One region of the Lysobacter cavernae genome, then DNA from elsewhere that is predicted to be linked to it. Evidence: riboswitches for the same ligand, from Rfam matches in the RefSeq annotation. Region 1 holds a riboswitch; the other holds the start of a gene.
What was found. Region 1 has a riboswitch for cobalamin ahead of btuB (TonB-dependent vitamin B12 receptor). Riboswitches for the same ligand answer to the same signal wherever they lie in the genome.
Positions count from the first base shown of each region.

Region 2: linked by a shared signal. The riboswitch ahead of btuB (TonB-dependent vitamin B12 receptor) and the one ahead of btuB (TonB-dependent vitamin B12 receptor) in region 1 are both predicted to bind cobalamin.

Region 1 covers NZ_JBHRXK010000002.1:116,874-124,573, forward strand. Annotated here, with positions in the region: gene ACFOLC_RS04970 (GAF domain-containing protein) at 25-513, shown strand; gene ACFOLC_RS04975 (TfoX/Sxy family protein) at 510-875, shown strand; cobalamin riboswitch at 909-1,165, shown strand; gene btuB (TonB-dependent vitamin B12 receptor) at 1,286-3,151, shown strand; gene ACFOLC_RS04985 (YidH family protein) at 3,244-3,639, opposite strand; gene ACFOLC_RS04990 (SDR family oxidoreductase) at 3,750-4,580, opposite strand; gene ACFOLC_RS04995 (cytochrome P450) at 4,577-5,881, opposite strand; gene ACFOLC_RS05000 (acyl carrier protein) at 5,878-6,108, opposite strand; gene ACFOLC_RS05005 (fatty acyl-AMP ligase) at 6,105-7,700, opposite strand, start outside.
Region 2 covers NZ_JBHRXK010000004.1:360,075-367,774, reverse strand. Annotated here, with positions in the region: gene cbiB (adenosylcobinamide-phosphate synthase CbiB) at 1-533, opposite strand, end outside; gene ACFOLC_RS11350 (cobyrinate a,c-diamide synthase) at 572-1,870, opposite strand; gene cobO (cob(I)yrinic acid a,c-diamide adenosyltransferase) at 1,885-2,511, opposite strand; gene ACFOLC_RS11340 (hypothetical protein) at 2,508-3,110, opposite strand; gene ACFOLC_RS11335 (hypothetical protein) at 3,149-3,730, opposite strand; gene btuB (TonB-dependent vitamin B12 receptor) at 3,769-5,619, opposite strand; cobalamin riboswitch at 5,733-5,978, opposite strand; gene ACFOLC_RS11325 (hypothetical protein) at 6,103-7,700, shown strand, end outside.

The DNA.
Region 1 (7,700 bases):
CGCAGCGCTGCTAGACTCGACCCGATGAGCTTCTCCGCCACCGCCCTCGCCGGCAGCAAGCCGGACCAGTACACGCAGTTGCTCGCGCAAGCGCGCGCGTTGCTGCACGGCGAACGCGACCGCGTCGCCAACGCCGCCAACCTGGCGGCGCTGGTCTATCACGCGTTGCCGGCACTGAACTGGGTCGGTTTCTATTTCTTCGACGGCCGCGAGCTGGTGGTCGGTCCGTTCCAGGGCCTGCCCGCGTGCGTGCGCATCGCGCTCGACAAGGGCGTGTGCGGCGCCGCGGCCTCGACCCGGCAGACCCAGCGCATCGCCGACGTGCACGCCTTCCCGGGGCATATCGCCTGCGACTCGGCTTCCAATTCCGAACTCGTCGTGCCGCTGGTCGCGGCCGACGGCGCATTGATCGGCGTGTTCGATCTCGACAGTCCGCAACTCGACCGCTTCGACGCCGACGATCAACACGGCCTCGAGGCGATCGCACTCGCCTTCGTGGAGTCGCTGGCATGAGCACTGACAAGCTGCGCAACATCGGCCCCAAATCCGCCGCCTGGCTGCGCCAGGTCGGCCTGCGCACGCACGAGGACCTGGCCGCGGTCGGCACGGTCGAGGCCTTCATGCGGGTCAAGCGCGCCGGCTTCAAGCCGACCTTGAACCTGCTCTACGCGATCGAAGGCGCGCTGCTCGACTGCCACTGGCAGGAGATCCCGGACGAGCGCCGCAGCGAGCTGATCCTCGCCGCCGACGCCGCCACCGCCCTGCTGCCGGCGCCGCGCAACCGCCCCGCCGCCGGACCGGTGCGGACCACCGTGCTGACCGAGGACACCGTGGCGATGCCGCCGCTGTTCGACGAGCCCGAGCGCGGCGACTGACACGCGCTTTTGGCCGCCGCCAGCGGATCGCGTAGACTGCGCGCGCTTCGAGGTGACCCGGCGGCGTCCTGCCGACGGGTTGAAACGGGAAGCCGGTGACGCCACGCCCAGCGTGGCCAGCCCGGCACTGCCCCCGCAACGGTAAGCGAGTCGAATCGCGGCACACGCCACTGTCTGGCAGCTCCTCCGGGAGCGGCCGGCCCTGAAACCAGGGCCGCACGGGAAGGCGCTGCGATCGGAGGTTGCCTCCACTCGCGAGTCCGGAGACCGGCCTCGGTGCACGACTGATTGCGATGCGGAGGGCGTCGCGGCGGCGACGTCGGCGTCCCGTGCGCCTGCAACGCAGCCCCGAGTTCTCCACGCGATTCCCCCTCGCCCGCGCGGCCCTGCCGTGCGCCGGAGAACCCCAGATGTCCCTGCGAATCCTGTCCCTCACCGCCGCCTGCGCGCTGGCCCTGCCCGCCGTCGCCCGGGCGCAGGACGCCACCGACCTCGACCAGGTCTTCGTCACCGCCAACCGCACCGCGATCAGCGCCAATGACGCGCTGACCCCGGTCGAGGTGATCGACCGCGAGCAGATCCAGCGCAGCCAGGCGCGTTCGCTGCCCGACCTGCTGCGCGGCCGCGCCGGCATCACCGCGTCCAACCAGGGCGGCCAGGGCAAGCTGACCACGCTGTTCCTGCGCGGCAGCGAGTCCGACCACGTGCTGGTGCTGGTCGACGGCATCCGCATCGGCTCGGCCACTTCCGGCCTGGCATCGTTCCAGGACCTGCCGGTGGAGATGATCGATCGCGTCGAGATCGTCCGTGGCCCGCGCTCGAGCCTGTACGGCGCCGACGCCATCGGCGGCGTGATCCAGGTGTTCACCCGCCGCGACCGGGGCGCGTTCGTGCCGCGCGTGCGCGTCGGCGGCGGCAGCAACGGCCTCACCGAATACGGCGTCGGCTTCGGCGGCAGCGGCGGCCGTGGCTGGTTCGGTGCCGACTACCAGTACCGCCACACCCAGGGCATCAACGCCTGCAACGGCTCCAGCACGCTGTTTGCCGGCTGCTTCACCGAGGAGCCCGACCGCGACGGCTACACCGCCAACGCGCTGTCGCTGCGTGGCGGTCTTGATTTCAACGAGCAGTGGAGCCTGCAGGGCCACACCCTGCGCAACGAAGGGGACAACGAGTTCGACGGCAGCTTCTACAACCGCTCCGAGACCGTGCAGCAGGTGATCGGCGGCACCCTGCGCTGGCGCCCGTCCGACCGCATCGACCTGCACCTGACCGCCGGCCGAAACGTCGACGCCTCGGACAACTTCGCCGACGAGTTGTACATCGACACCTTCAGCACCGACCGCGACAGCGCCACCTTGCAGGGCGACTTCGGCATCGGCCGCGATCAGCTGCTGAGCCTGGGTCTGGACTGGCTGCACGACCAGGTCGAAAGCACCACGCAGTACGACCGCACGCAGCGCGGCAACCAGGCCGCCTTCGTCCAGTACCAGGGCCGTTTTGAAGCAGGAACGCTTGGCGAGCAGTCGCTGGAAGCCAGCGTGCGCCGCGACGACAACGACCAGTTCGGCGGCCACACCACCGGCAGTGCCGCGTGGGGCCTCGGCTTCGCGCAGAACTGGCGCGTCACCGCCGGCTACGGCACGGCCTTCCGCGCGCCGACCTTCAACGAGTTGTACTTCCCGCCGTTCGGCGGCTTCGCCAGCAGCAACCCCCACCTGCGCCCGGAAGACTCGAAGACCTGGGAACTGGGCCTGGCCTACCAGGCCACCACGTTCACCGCGCACCTGGATGCCTTCGACACCGATGTCGACGACATGATCGCCTACGACGCCTCGATGGGCGTGCCCAACAACATCGACCATGCGCGCATGCGCGGCGCCGAACTGGGCATCGACACGCAAGTGCTGGGCTGGACCGCGCGTGGCGCCATCAGCTACCTCGATGCCGAGAACCGCTCGGGCGTCTATGCCGGCAATGAACTGGCGCGCCGTGCCCGCAACAGCGCGCGCGTGGACCTGGATCGCGCCTTCGGTACATTCCGCGTCGGCGTGACCGCCACCGGCGAAGGCGCACGCTTTGATGACGTCGCCAACACCCGCCGCATGGGCGGCTACGGCACGCTCGACCTGCGCGCCGAGTACGCCTTCACGCCGTCATTGAGCTTGCAGGCACGCGTAGCCAACGTCTTCGACCGCGACTACGAGACCGCCTCGTTCTACAACCAACCCGGGCGCGAGTGGTTCCTGACGCTGCGCTACGCGCCAGCGCAGTAAGCGATACGGCACCTGCCCGCCGTCGTGGATCACGGCGGCGGGTATGTTGCCGTCAGGTGCCCGTTCGCGCCCTGACACCGAGTCGCCGCGGCTCACTGGCGAAACACCACGGCCAGCAGGCCCATCACGCCGAGCAAACCGATCAGCGTCGCCAACACCGTCGCCGGCGACCACGGCATCGGGCCGTAATGGGCGCGCAACCGGCCCATGTTGCGGCGGTGGTCCCAGGTCGCAACGACCAGCGCGATGATGCCGCTGCCGATCATCACCATCGCGAAATGACGCGGCCCGAACAGGCCGGTATGCACGACCTTCTGGTCCTGCTGCAGGTACTGGAAGAACTTGTAGATGGTGAAACCAAACGAGATCAGCGACACCGCCGTGCGCACCCACGCCATCATCGTGCGCTCGTAGGCCATGCGCGTGCGGTCCAGCGCCAGCGCGGTCGAGTCCGGCAGAGCGGCCGGATTCATCTTGTCATTGCTCATGTCTCAATCCTTCCTTTTCGACGCAAGGCGCCCTGCCTGAAACGCCCCCATTGCAAGCGATCCTAGGTCGCAAGGGACGATTGCTCAAGCGCAAATTGCTTGAACAACATTCATGCAATATCCGTAGCAGCCGCACTCTCGCGCTGGCCATCCAGCACCGCCATCCGGGCATGCAACGCGCGTTCGACATTGCGCCATGCGTCGCTGCCCAGCAGCAGCCGCAATGGCGGCGAGGTCGAATCGGCACAGGCGATGATCGCCTGCGCCATCCGCTGCGGATCGCCGAGCCGTGGCAGGCGCCCCATCGCATGCAGGCGCAGCAGGTTGCCGACGCTGGTGCGCTGGTAATCGTCGATCTGCGTCTGCGCGGGCACGGAGCTTCGATCGAAAGCGGTCGCAATACGCCCCGGCTCGACGATGATCATCTGGATGCCGAGCGGTGCAACTTCTTGCGCCACGCTCTCGCAATATCCCTCGATGCCCCACTTCGCCGCCTGGTAGCAGCTCAGTGCGGGCAGGCTCATCTGTCCGTTCTCGCTCGACACCTGCACGATCCGGCCATGCCCCTGCCTGCGCAGGTGCGGCAGTGCGGCGCGGATCAGGTGGATGGGACCCAGCAGATTGACCGACAGGTGCGCGGCGATCTGTTCATCGCTCGCTTCTTCGGCGGCGCCGACCAGCGCATAGCCGGCGTTGCTTGCGACGACATCCAGCCCGCCCAGGGCAGCGACGGCCTCATCGACCGTTGCACGGATGGCGGCATGGTCGGCCATGTCCAGCTGTCGCACGATGAGCCGGTCCGGATGCTGCCGCGCCAGATCGTCCAGCGCATCGAGCTGGCGCACCGTGGCCGCCACGTGATCGCCACGCGCCAGCAACTGCTGCGTGATGGCCCGCCCCAGTCCGCGGCCGGCACCGGTGACCAGCCAGCGCTGGCTCATGCCACGACGCTCCCGGAGCGCGTCGCAAGCGCATCCACCGGCCGGCTAATCGGAATCACCCGCACGGGTTGCCCACCTTCGCGGAGCATCTGCGCTTTCCAGTGGTAACGCGGCTCATCCTGCGTGGTCAATTCGAATCGTGCGTGCAACAGGAACACCGTCAGGAAGGCCATCAGCTCCACCAGCGCGAAATGCTTGCCGCCGCAGATGCGCGGCCCAAAGCTGAAGGCGGTGTTGACTCCCGTGGCCGCCCCCTTGCGCGCAGTGCCATCGGCGTGCAGCGACCACGGATCGGGCCGGAGGCGGGCGTCGTGCTGGATGCCGACGAACGAGATCAGCACGTTCTGATCGGCGGCGATGTCATGCGGGCCGATGCGGTCCGGGCCGATTGCCAGGCGCGCGATGATCGGCGTCGGCGGAAACAGCCGCAACGTCTCGGACAGGAAATCTGCGAGATCGTCGAAGGTCGCCAGCTCGCTCCAGCCCCAATCCTCGTTGCTGCTGGCGATGCGCTCGGCCTGCTGCCGCAACCGTTCCTGCACCTGCGGACGCCTGGCAAGCAGGTACAGCGCCCAGCCCGCCGTCGCCGCAGAGGTTTCGGCGCCAGCGGCGAAGAACGTCAACAGCTCGTGTTCGAGCACGACGTCGCTGGCCGGATCGGCATCCGCGACCAGCATGTCATGCAGCATCGGACCGGCCGGCACGCTGCCGTCGCGGAAGATGCGCAGGTCCTCCAGTACCCGGCGACGCAACGCCGGCAGGTGGCGCAACCCGTCCAGGTACAGGCGGCCGGTCTCGCCCGACGGCACGAAGGAATAGGCGGAGCCGTACTCCATCAGCTCGGCGATGCGTTGCAGGTCGATACCGGTCTGGGCATAGGGAATACCGAAGAAGTTCTCGACCAGCACCGACACGGTCATCGTCCGCAGCACGCCGTCGTCGAGGGCCGTGGCGCCGCCTGCGCTGTCGCGCATCAGACGATCAACGGCCTGCGTTGCGTAGCGGCGCGCCAATGTGCAGGTTTGCTCGCGGTCGAAACGGGTGAAGTAGCCGTGCGTGAGTGCCTGGCGGATGCGCCAGGCCTCGCCGTCCTCGGAGAAGCGCGAAGCGCCTAGCGCCTGGCGGAACCAGGCCATGTTCTTGCGGTAGTTGTCGCTGCGCGCACGCAGCACGTGGTCGGCGTCCTCGTGCCGCTGCAGCAGCAGCACCGGCACGCCATTGAGTTCGATCTCGACGTTCTCGCCGTTGCGCTCGCGCGCCAGCCGATAGAGATGATTGCAGATATCCGCCGAGCGGATCACCGATATCGTTCCAACAACGTCGCCACGTCGCGCACGGTCTTGAGTTCCAGCAGTTCCATCACGTCGATCGTGCGGCCGGCGCGTTCTTCCAGTTCCATCACCACCGAGGCGAAGCTCAGGCTGTCCATTTCCTTGATCGACTGGATAGTGGCCTCGTCGTCGATCTTTTCGACCGGGATGAACAGGCAGCCGGAGAGCAGCTCCTTGGCTTCCAGCAATACGCTCATGCGGGTATCTCCGTGTTGTCCTTGCGTGCCGGCGGCGTGTCGATGCCCAGCACTCCGGCCAGATATTGGCCCCTGGCGCGCGCGCGCGCCAGCTTGCCCGAGGACGTGTAGGGCAGGCTGCGCGGCGGCACGAACACGATGCTGGCGGCCACGCCCAGTGCCTGGCTGATCGCCGCTGCCAGACGCTGCTGCAGATCAGATGCGGACTGACTGTCGGTGGCGCGCCGCTGCACCAGCACGACCAGCGTTTCTTCGCCGTCGCGTTCGATACCTATCGCCGCGCAATCGCCCGCGGACAGCGGCGCCACGCGTTCGACCAGTGATTCCACGTCCTGCGGCCACAGATTGCGCCCGCGCACCAGGATCAGGTCCTTGGCGCGGCCGGTGACGAACAGTTCGCCATCGACGAAGTAGCCCAGGTCGCCGGTATCGAGGAAACCGTCGTCGCGCAGCACGCGTTCACCGGCGTTGGCGCACTGATATCCGCGCATCAACGCCGGGCCGCGGACCCACACGCGGCCGATGCGACGTTGCGGCAGCGCCTGGCCGCGGTCGTTCTCCACGCGGACCTCCGTGCCCGGCAACGGTCGGCCACAGCCGACGAAATCGCGCATGCCGCTCGCGCCTTCATCCGGTTCATGCCGTGCGACCACCGTTCCATCCGCCTGCATCGCGCAGATCACCCGGTCGATGCGCGGGTCGCTGTCGGCGTCGCTCATGGTCACCGCCAGCGTCGCCTCGGCCAGACCGTAACTGGGCTGGAAAGCACTCAGGCGGAAGCCGCTGCTGGCCAGTGCCTGCGCGCATTCGACCAGCACCTGCGCCTGAACCATGTCGCCGCCAACACCGGCAATGCGCAGCGCCGACAGGTCAAGCGCGTCCTCGGCCCGATAGCGCTGCGCCGCCAACCGCCAGGCAAAACCCGGTGCATACACAATCGTCGTGGCTTGCGCCGACATCAGTCGCAGCCACACCAGCGGCCGCGCGGCGAACGTGGTCGGCGCCAGGTAGTCGACGCTGCGCTGGCCGCACAGCGCCACCACCGAGAATCCGACCAGCCCCATGTCGTGATACAGCGGCAGCCACGAGCACGCGCGGTCGTGCGCGTGCATGCGCAGGCCGTGACGGGCAATCGCGTCGGCATTGGCCATCAGCGCGCGCTGGCTGACCAGCACGCCCTTGGGTTGCGCGGTCGAGCCGGAGGAGAACTGCACGTAGGCCAGCGCCTCATCATCCGGCGACGCCGCCGCGTCGCGATCCTCATCCGCGATGGCGGCGACCGGCTCGGTCGATGTCTCTGTCGTGTCGACGATCGCATCAAAGGCCAGCACCGCCTGTGACGCTCCGGCAGCCTCGTCGACGACAGCCAGAACGCCCGACGGTGCCAATACCGCACGCGCATCCGTGGCGACCAGCAACAGCCGCAGTTGTGACTGGTAAGCCTCGTGCGCACCCGGAAAGGCCTTGTACGGCAACGGGCATGGCACCAGCCCTGCGTACTGGCAGCCGTAGAACAGCACCAGGAACTCCGGGCTGGTATCGGCGACAAGCGCGACGCGGTCGCCGGGACGAAGGCCCGCATTCCGCAGCCG
Region 2 (7,700 bases), on a different contig from region 1:
GTGCGGTAACCCCACATCGCATCGAGCGTGTTCGCCAGCCGGTACAGCACCACACCCGGCGCGCCGAGCACGGCGAACCAGAACAACGCACCGAACACCGCATCGCAACCGTTCTCGAGCACCGACTCGGTCGCCGCCGCGGCGACTTGCGACTCGTCCAGTACCGCGGTGTCACGGCTGACCATGCGCCCGACCGCTTCACGCGCCGCGCCGAGATCGCCCGCCTGCAAGGCCTGCGCGACCGGCCGGGCGTGCTCACCGAGGCTGCGGTGGCCGATCGCCAGGTACAGCACGCCTGCCCCCAGCGCAGCCGCGAGCCAGGGCGAGGCAGACCGCGCCTCGTACATTGCCCACCACGTGATCGCCACCACCGGCAGCACCGCGCACGACCACGCCAGCACGCCGGCGATCCGCCGATCGGCGTACCCGCGCGCTTCGATCGCGCGCGCCATGCGACCGAACGCGACCAGCGGGTGCGCGCGTCGCGGCTCGCCCAACGTGGTGTCGAGCGCCACCGCCGCCAGCGCGACCAGTGCGCCGCCGGCGAGCGCTGCGCTGACGACCGCTTCACTCACGGCAGGAACAGGCGCGTCGCCGCGTCCGGGTTCGACGGGAAATAGAAATGCACGAAGCTCGCGGTCATGCGCCGATCACGGTAGACCGCCTCGGCGCTGGGGCCGCCGTTGGGGTTGCTGGCCTTCGCCAGCGGCGCCGCCGGGATTTCGGCGCGGGCGTAATGGAAGGTGTGGCCACGCAGGACGCCTTCGGGCAATTCGATGCCCTGCAGGCCGAGCGCCGCCAGCCGCGGTTGCAACGCCGCGCGCCCGGCCAGCAGACCAGCCATCGGCGCTTCGTGGCCGTCGCGATCGGCCAGCGCGTCCAGCGCATAGAGCAGGCCGCCGCATTCGGCCAGCAGCGGCTTGCCGGCGTCGCGGTGGGCGTGCAACGCGGCGCGCAGGTCGGTGCGCTGCGACAGCGCCTGCAGGTGCAGTTCCGGATAACCGCCGGGCAACCACACCGCATCGCATTCGGGCAGCGCCTCCCCGGCCAGTGGTGAGAAGAAGCGCAGCTGCGCGCCGGCCGCGCGCAGCAGGTCAAGGTTGGCCGGATACAGGAAACAGAACGCGGCGTCGCGCGCGACCGCGATGCGCACGCCGTCGAGATTGCGTGCGATCGACGCCGCCTCGGCCGGGGCGGAAAACGCTACGGGCGGCGGCAACGCGGTGGCCGCGTGCTGCGCCCAGGCATCGGCCAGCGCGTCCAGGCGTGTATCGATGTCGCCCAACTCACTCGCCGAGACCAAGCCGAGGTGACGCTCGGGCAAGGCCAGCGCGGGATCGCGCGGCAAGGCGCCGAGCCAGTGCAGATCGGCCGGCAGGCTCTCACGCAGCAGCTTGGCGTGGTGCGCGCTGCCGATGCGGTTGGCGGCGATGCCGTGCACGGCCAGGCCGTCGCGATAGCGCGCTAGTCCGGTCGCGAGCGCGCCGAAGGTCTGTGCCATCGCCGAACCGTCGATCACCGCCAACACCGGCAGGCCCAGCGCCTGCGCTAGGTCGGCGCTCGACGGCGCGCCATCGAACAGCCCCATCACGCCTTCGACCAGGATCAGGTCGGCCTCGCCCGCGGCTTCATACAGGCGCGCGCGCACGTCGGCCTCGCCGGTCATCCACAGGTCCAACTGATAGACCGGCGCGCCGCTGGCGCGCTCCAGCACCATCGGGTCGAGGAAGTCCGGGCCGGTCTTGAACACGCGCACGCACCGGCCCTGACGCGTGTGCCAGCGCGCCAGCGCGGCGGTGACGCTGGTCTTGCCCTGCCCCGAGGCAGGCGCCGAAACCAGCAACGCAGGACAGTGGCGCGACGTATTCATCTGCTTGCCAATCCCTACAACTCGATACCGTTCTGGGCCTTGATGCCGGCCTTGAACGCGTGTTTGACCACGCGCATGTCGGTGACCGTATCCGCCGCTTCGATCAACGTGTCGGGCGCGCCACGACCGGTGATCACCACGTGCTGGCGCTCGGGCCGTGCCGCCAGCGCGACCAACACCTGGTCGAGTACCACGTATTCCTTGGTCAGGGCGATGTTGAGCTCGTCGAGCAACACGAAGTCGTAACCGGGGTCGGCCAGCATCCGCGCGGCCACGTCCCAGGCGGCCTGGGCCGCGGCGATGTCGCGCGCGCGGTCCTGGGTTTCCCAGGTGAAGCCCTCGCCCATCACGTGGTAGTCGAGTTCGTCTTCGAAGCGGCGGAAGAACGCCTCTTCGCCGGTCGAGAAACTACCCTTGATGAACTGCACCACGCCGCAGCGGAAGCCGTGGCCGAGCGAACGGGCGAGCATGCCGAAGCCCGAGGAACTCTTGCCCTTGCCGTTGCCGGTGTTGACCACCACCACGCCGCGATCGATGGTGGCGCGGGCGATGCGGCGATCGACCAGTTCCTTCTTGCGCTGGGCGCGCTCGCGGTAATGCTCATCCTCGCTCAGGCCGAGGCACTCGGAGCCGCGGCTCATGCGCGTGCGCCTGTCTGCGCGCTGCTGCGCGCGTTCAGTGCACGCAGCAGCGCATACAACGCGAACGCGGCACCGACATAACCGGCCAGCGTACCCAACGCGCGCGGGTAGTACTGCGGGATGCGCGCGACGAAGCCAGCAAGGTCCGCGTCCGGGTAACGTCCCGAGAAGAAGTAGAAGCCGCCCTTGGACAACAGGTACGCCACGGTTGCGGTCATCACCAGCGCAACCGCCAGCCGTGGCACCGTGGCCCAGCGGTCGACGTGGACGCGGCGCGCGTAGACGTGGCCGCCCAGCCACAGTGCGGCGTAGGCGAACGCCAGCGCCCAGTATGCCGGTGACAGGCACCAGTCGCTGATCGTGCCCGCCGCCAGGCTGCCGAAGTCGATCAGCGACGACAGCACGAACAACGCAGGCAGCGCCCACATCGGCCGCAGCAGCGCGCCGGCGAGGAAGAACACCGCCCACGAGGCGCTCGGCAACGCGTTGACGCTGGCGAAATGCTGGCCACGCGTGCAGATCATCAATGCGGCCAGCGCCAGGCCGACCAGTATCTGGCTGCGCGCCGATTGCAACGGCAACGACGAGGTCGCTGGCATGGACTTGATACGCGACATGACCTGCTCCCGGAAGTGGATCAAACGCCGGCCGGCCACTGGCCGATGCGCCCGCGCAGCGCCCACGCCACCAGCGCATGCACCGCCAGCGCCACGACGATGTAGGCCATCGTCGTGCGCACGAACAACGGGCCCCACTGCCAGGCACGCGCGAGGTACTCGGCAAAGTGCGGCTCGGCGTAACGCCCGCCGAGCCAGTAGAACGCACCGTTGGAGATCGCGAACGACAGCGACGCGCTGACCAGGCCAACACCGGCCGCGCCCAGCATGGGGGCCCAACCGACTTGCAGGCGATCGGCATACAGCCGGCCGCCGTACCACAGCACCGCATAGGCCGGCAGCAGGAACGAGTACGCCGGGGTCACGCAGAAATCGCTGACGCCGGCGTAGTCGATCGCGATCCAGTCGATCACCACCGCCAACCCCAGGTAGGCCGCGAACTGCCAGTGCTTGCGCAGGTACAACCCGCCGAGGAAGAACAACGCCATCGACGCATCCGGCAGATGGATCACGGTACCGAAATGGTGGAAACGCGTGGCGATCATCAGCGTCGCGAACGCGACGAACAGACCGAGGTTGGCGGGTCGGGTCAACGGCTTCATCGGTGGCCTCGTGGTGGTGGTGGCGAATGGACGCCCGCTCAGCGAGCGGGTCGGTAACGCAGGGTCAGCAGGTAGTTGCGGCCGGGCTGGTTGTAGAGCGCAGCGGTTTCATACTGCTTGTCGAACACGTTGTTGGCGGCCAGCTGCAGGTTCCAGTCCGTATTGAACGCATAGCCCACGCGCAGATCGGTGAGGCCGTAGCCGCCCAGGCGCGTGGTATTGGACAGGTTGTCGTAACGCTCGCCGGCGCCGGTCACGCTGGCACCGATGCTGAAATCGCCAAAACGACGGTCGGCATCGACACGGCCGCTCTGGCGCGCGCGCCGCGGCAGGATGTTGTCGCGGTTGCGGTCGTTGCCGTCGTTGCGCGGGTCCAGCCAGGTGGCGCTGGCGCGCAGGTCCCAACCGACGAGCGTGGTATCGGCGGCCGCCTCGAAGCCCTGGATGCGGGCACGGTCGATGTTGTTGGGGCCGCCGAAATCGCCGAGGGTCACGTCGTAGGCAATCATGTCGTCGATCCTGGTATCGAACGCGTTGAGCGACCAGCCGTGCTCGCCGCGCAGGCTCAGCTCGAAGCTCTTCGAGGTCTCCGGCTGCAGTTCGGGATTGCCGTAACCGGGGAAATACAGCTCGTTGAAGGTCGGCGCCTTGAACGCACTGCCGTAGCTGGCGCCCAGGCGCAGTGCGTCGGTGAAGTCCCAGCCCCACAACACGCTGCCAGTGGTCTGGCCGCCGAACTGGCTGTCGTCGTCGCGACGCAGGCTGGCCTGCAACGACTGCGCGCCGAAGCTCTGCTGCCACTGGCCGAACAGGCCGCGGTTGATGCGCTGGTCGCGTGCATAGCGGGTGTTGCTGTCGACCTCGTCGCGCTGCCAGTCGTAGCCGAAGCTGAGCAGACCGGTGCCGGCACCGATGTCGGCCTGCAGCGAACCCAGCTCGCGGCGCGTATCGAAGTTGGACGAGTACACGCCGTTGAGATAGTTCTCGCTGAGGTCGGCGCTGCTGCCCAGGCTGGCGGTCAGCTTGAGGCGTTCGCTCGGCGTGTAGCGCACGCGGCCACCGAGCACCTGCTGCACGGTGTCGGCCTCGTTGTTGAGGCTGCCGTCGTATTCGTTGTAGCCCTCGGCTCGGAACAGGCGCGCTTCGGCGTCCCATTGCGGGCTGAAGCGGTAGCCGCCCTGCACGGTCGCCGAGTTGTTGCGGTAGCCGTCCTTGTCCGGATCGAAATTGCGCGTGCCGCGGTAAGCGTTGATGCCGTCGATGTTCTCGTGGGCAAGATTGACCGAGTACCAGCCCCCGCGCTCGTCAACGCTGCCATTGCCGCGACCGGCGACGCCGGCGGCCAGGCGCTGGCTGGCATAGCTGCCGATACCGGCGCTGAGCGTCGGTGCGAACGCACCCTGCGGCTGTCGGGTGAAGATCTGGATCACGCCGCCGAGCGCTTCGGAGCCGTACAGGCTGGAGAACGGCCCGCGCACGATCTCGACGCGTTCGATCTGCTCGACCGGGATGTCCTGCAGCGACGCGCCGCCGCTGGTGGCCGAGCCGATCTTGATGCCGTCGACCAGCACCAGCACGTGGTCGGACTCGGTGCCGCGCAGGAACAGCGAGGTCGCCTTGCCAGGACCGCCGTTGTTGGCCAGCGAAATACCGGCGCGGCCGCGCAGCAGGTCGGGCAGCGAGTTCGGCTGCAGGCGTTCGATTTCGCTGCGATCGATCACGGTGATCGCGGCCAGGGTCTGGTCCTGGGTCTGCGCGGTGCGCGTGGCGGTGACGACAACCTGGTCGAGGTCGGTGGCGGCGCCTTCGGCCAAGGCCGGGGCGGTGATGACGAACGACAGCGCGGCCGCCAATGCGGATTGGCGGAAAGACAAACGGTACGAATTCACGAACAACACTCCTTGGCCGCGCCTGCCCGCGCGGAATCGATGGCTAAGGACAGGCGGAAGGAGGTCTGGATGCGACACGCGCCAGGCATGCGCCCCATGACATCGCCCACCGCGTGTCGGGTCGCACAAAGGCCGGTCTCCGGGCTCGCGAGTGAAGGTCAAGCCGTGAAAGGGCTTGCAGCCTTCCGGTCCGCGCCTTCCCATGCGTGTGCACAGTGGCGGTGATGCGGATCGTTGTCTCGCCTACCGTTGCGGGGGCAGCTCCGGAATTGCCGGCCGTGCATGCACGACCAAAGCGCACCGGATTCCCGTTTCAACCGCTGGCCAGGCCAGCGGTCACCTCAGGCTCGCGCATCTTAGCAGCTTCATCACGGCGCGCTCTTCCGCGGCGATGGCCGTTCGGCCTCTGCCACGGCGTTGGTTTGCACAGTGACGCCCAACGGGCCGCGTGCGGCATGCATTCGGCTGTGTGGAGGAGAAACGATGAAACGGACCGCATGGATCGCCGCCGCGGGCGTCCTGATTGTCGTGGGGGTACTAGCTGTTGTTTCCGCACGACACACCGCGACGGTGGCGACAGCTCTTCCCGCCACGACCGCCAGCGCCGCGCCGACCGCGGCAATGCCCGTCGCCAGCACCGCACCAGTACGCGATGCGCCGGGCTTCTACACCGGTGAAGCCGGCCTGTCCGCCTCCGAACGCGCCGGCCGCGAGATCTGGTACAAGGCCACCGGCGGCAATTCGCGCTTCCACACCTACGTGTTCCAGCAGCGCGTCGGCATCCTGATCGACTGGTTCCGCGTGCTGCGCGCCGACCGCCGCGACGACCGCTTCGCCGCCTGGGGCCTGATCAACGACCCCGGTTGCTGCCTGCCCGGCAGCAACGGCTGCCCGGCCCGGAGCCTGGACGAAACCTACGGGTTCCAGTGGTGTCCTGGCGATGCGCAACTGCTCGCGCATGTCGGCAAGCCGGGCTACCGCGATCCGGCCTGCGACTTCGTCGACGCGCCGATGGCAGCGGACGACCCGCACCGCCGCGACCAGGACCCGCGCCAATCGGCCTGCGACCTCGCCTTCGGCACCTCGACGGGCGCATTGGGGTTCCGCAAATTCCCGAACCCGCGCTTCGACAAGGCGCGCTGGCTGGCGATCAATGGCCGGCTCGCCAGTTGGGAGGGCTACAGCCGCACGCTCTCGAGCACTCCCCAGTCCGCCGATGCGCGCGTGCGGCGCCTCGCCGACGGCTCGATCGAGCCGCCGTTCCTGATCGGCACCAGCTGCGGCTCGTGCCATATCGCCTTCGACCCGCTCAACCCGCCCAAGGACCCGGCCAATCCGACCTGGGCCAACATCAAGGGCGCGATCGGCAACCAGTACCTGCGCATCTCCGAGATGCTGGCCTCGGGCATGCCGCACGACTCGCTGGAGTACCAGATGTTCGCGCATGCGCGGCCCGGCACCAGTGACACCTCGGCCATTCCCAACGACCAGATCAACAACCCGGGCACGATCAACGCGATCATCAACCTGCACCAGCGCCCGACCTTCTCCGGCGAAGTCGTCGACAAGTGGCGCAAAGTCGCCAGTTGCAAGGACGGCGAAGCCGCGTGCTGGTGCGAGCCGGGGCGTGACAGCAAGTGCTGGCGCAAGGGCACGCAGCAGGAAACCGTGCACCACATCCTCAAGGGCGGCGAAGATTCGATCGGTGCCAACGAGGCGATCCAGCGCGTGTACTTCAACATCGGCTCCTGCGCCGAGCAGTGCTGGCTCAACCACCTCACCGACCTGCGCCAGCTCGATCCGCAGGGCCGCAACTTCGGCCAGACGCCATTCGACATCGGCCAGTGCCGCCGCGACTGCCCGGCGTTCCGCGCGATCGAGGACCGGCTTGGCGACATCGCCGCCTTCCTGCATTCGTCCGAAACACACGCCACCGACCTGGCCACGGCGCGCGAGACCGCGCGCAAGGCCGCCAACCCGGGCGCGCGCTACCGCCACGACGACCTGGTAACCGACCTCGAAAAGGACTTCGGCACCGGTGCGGTCACGCGCGGCCACGAGGTGTTCGCGGCCAACTGCGC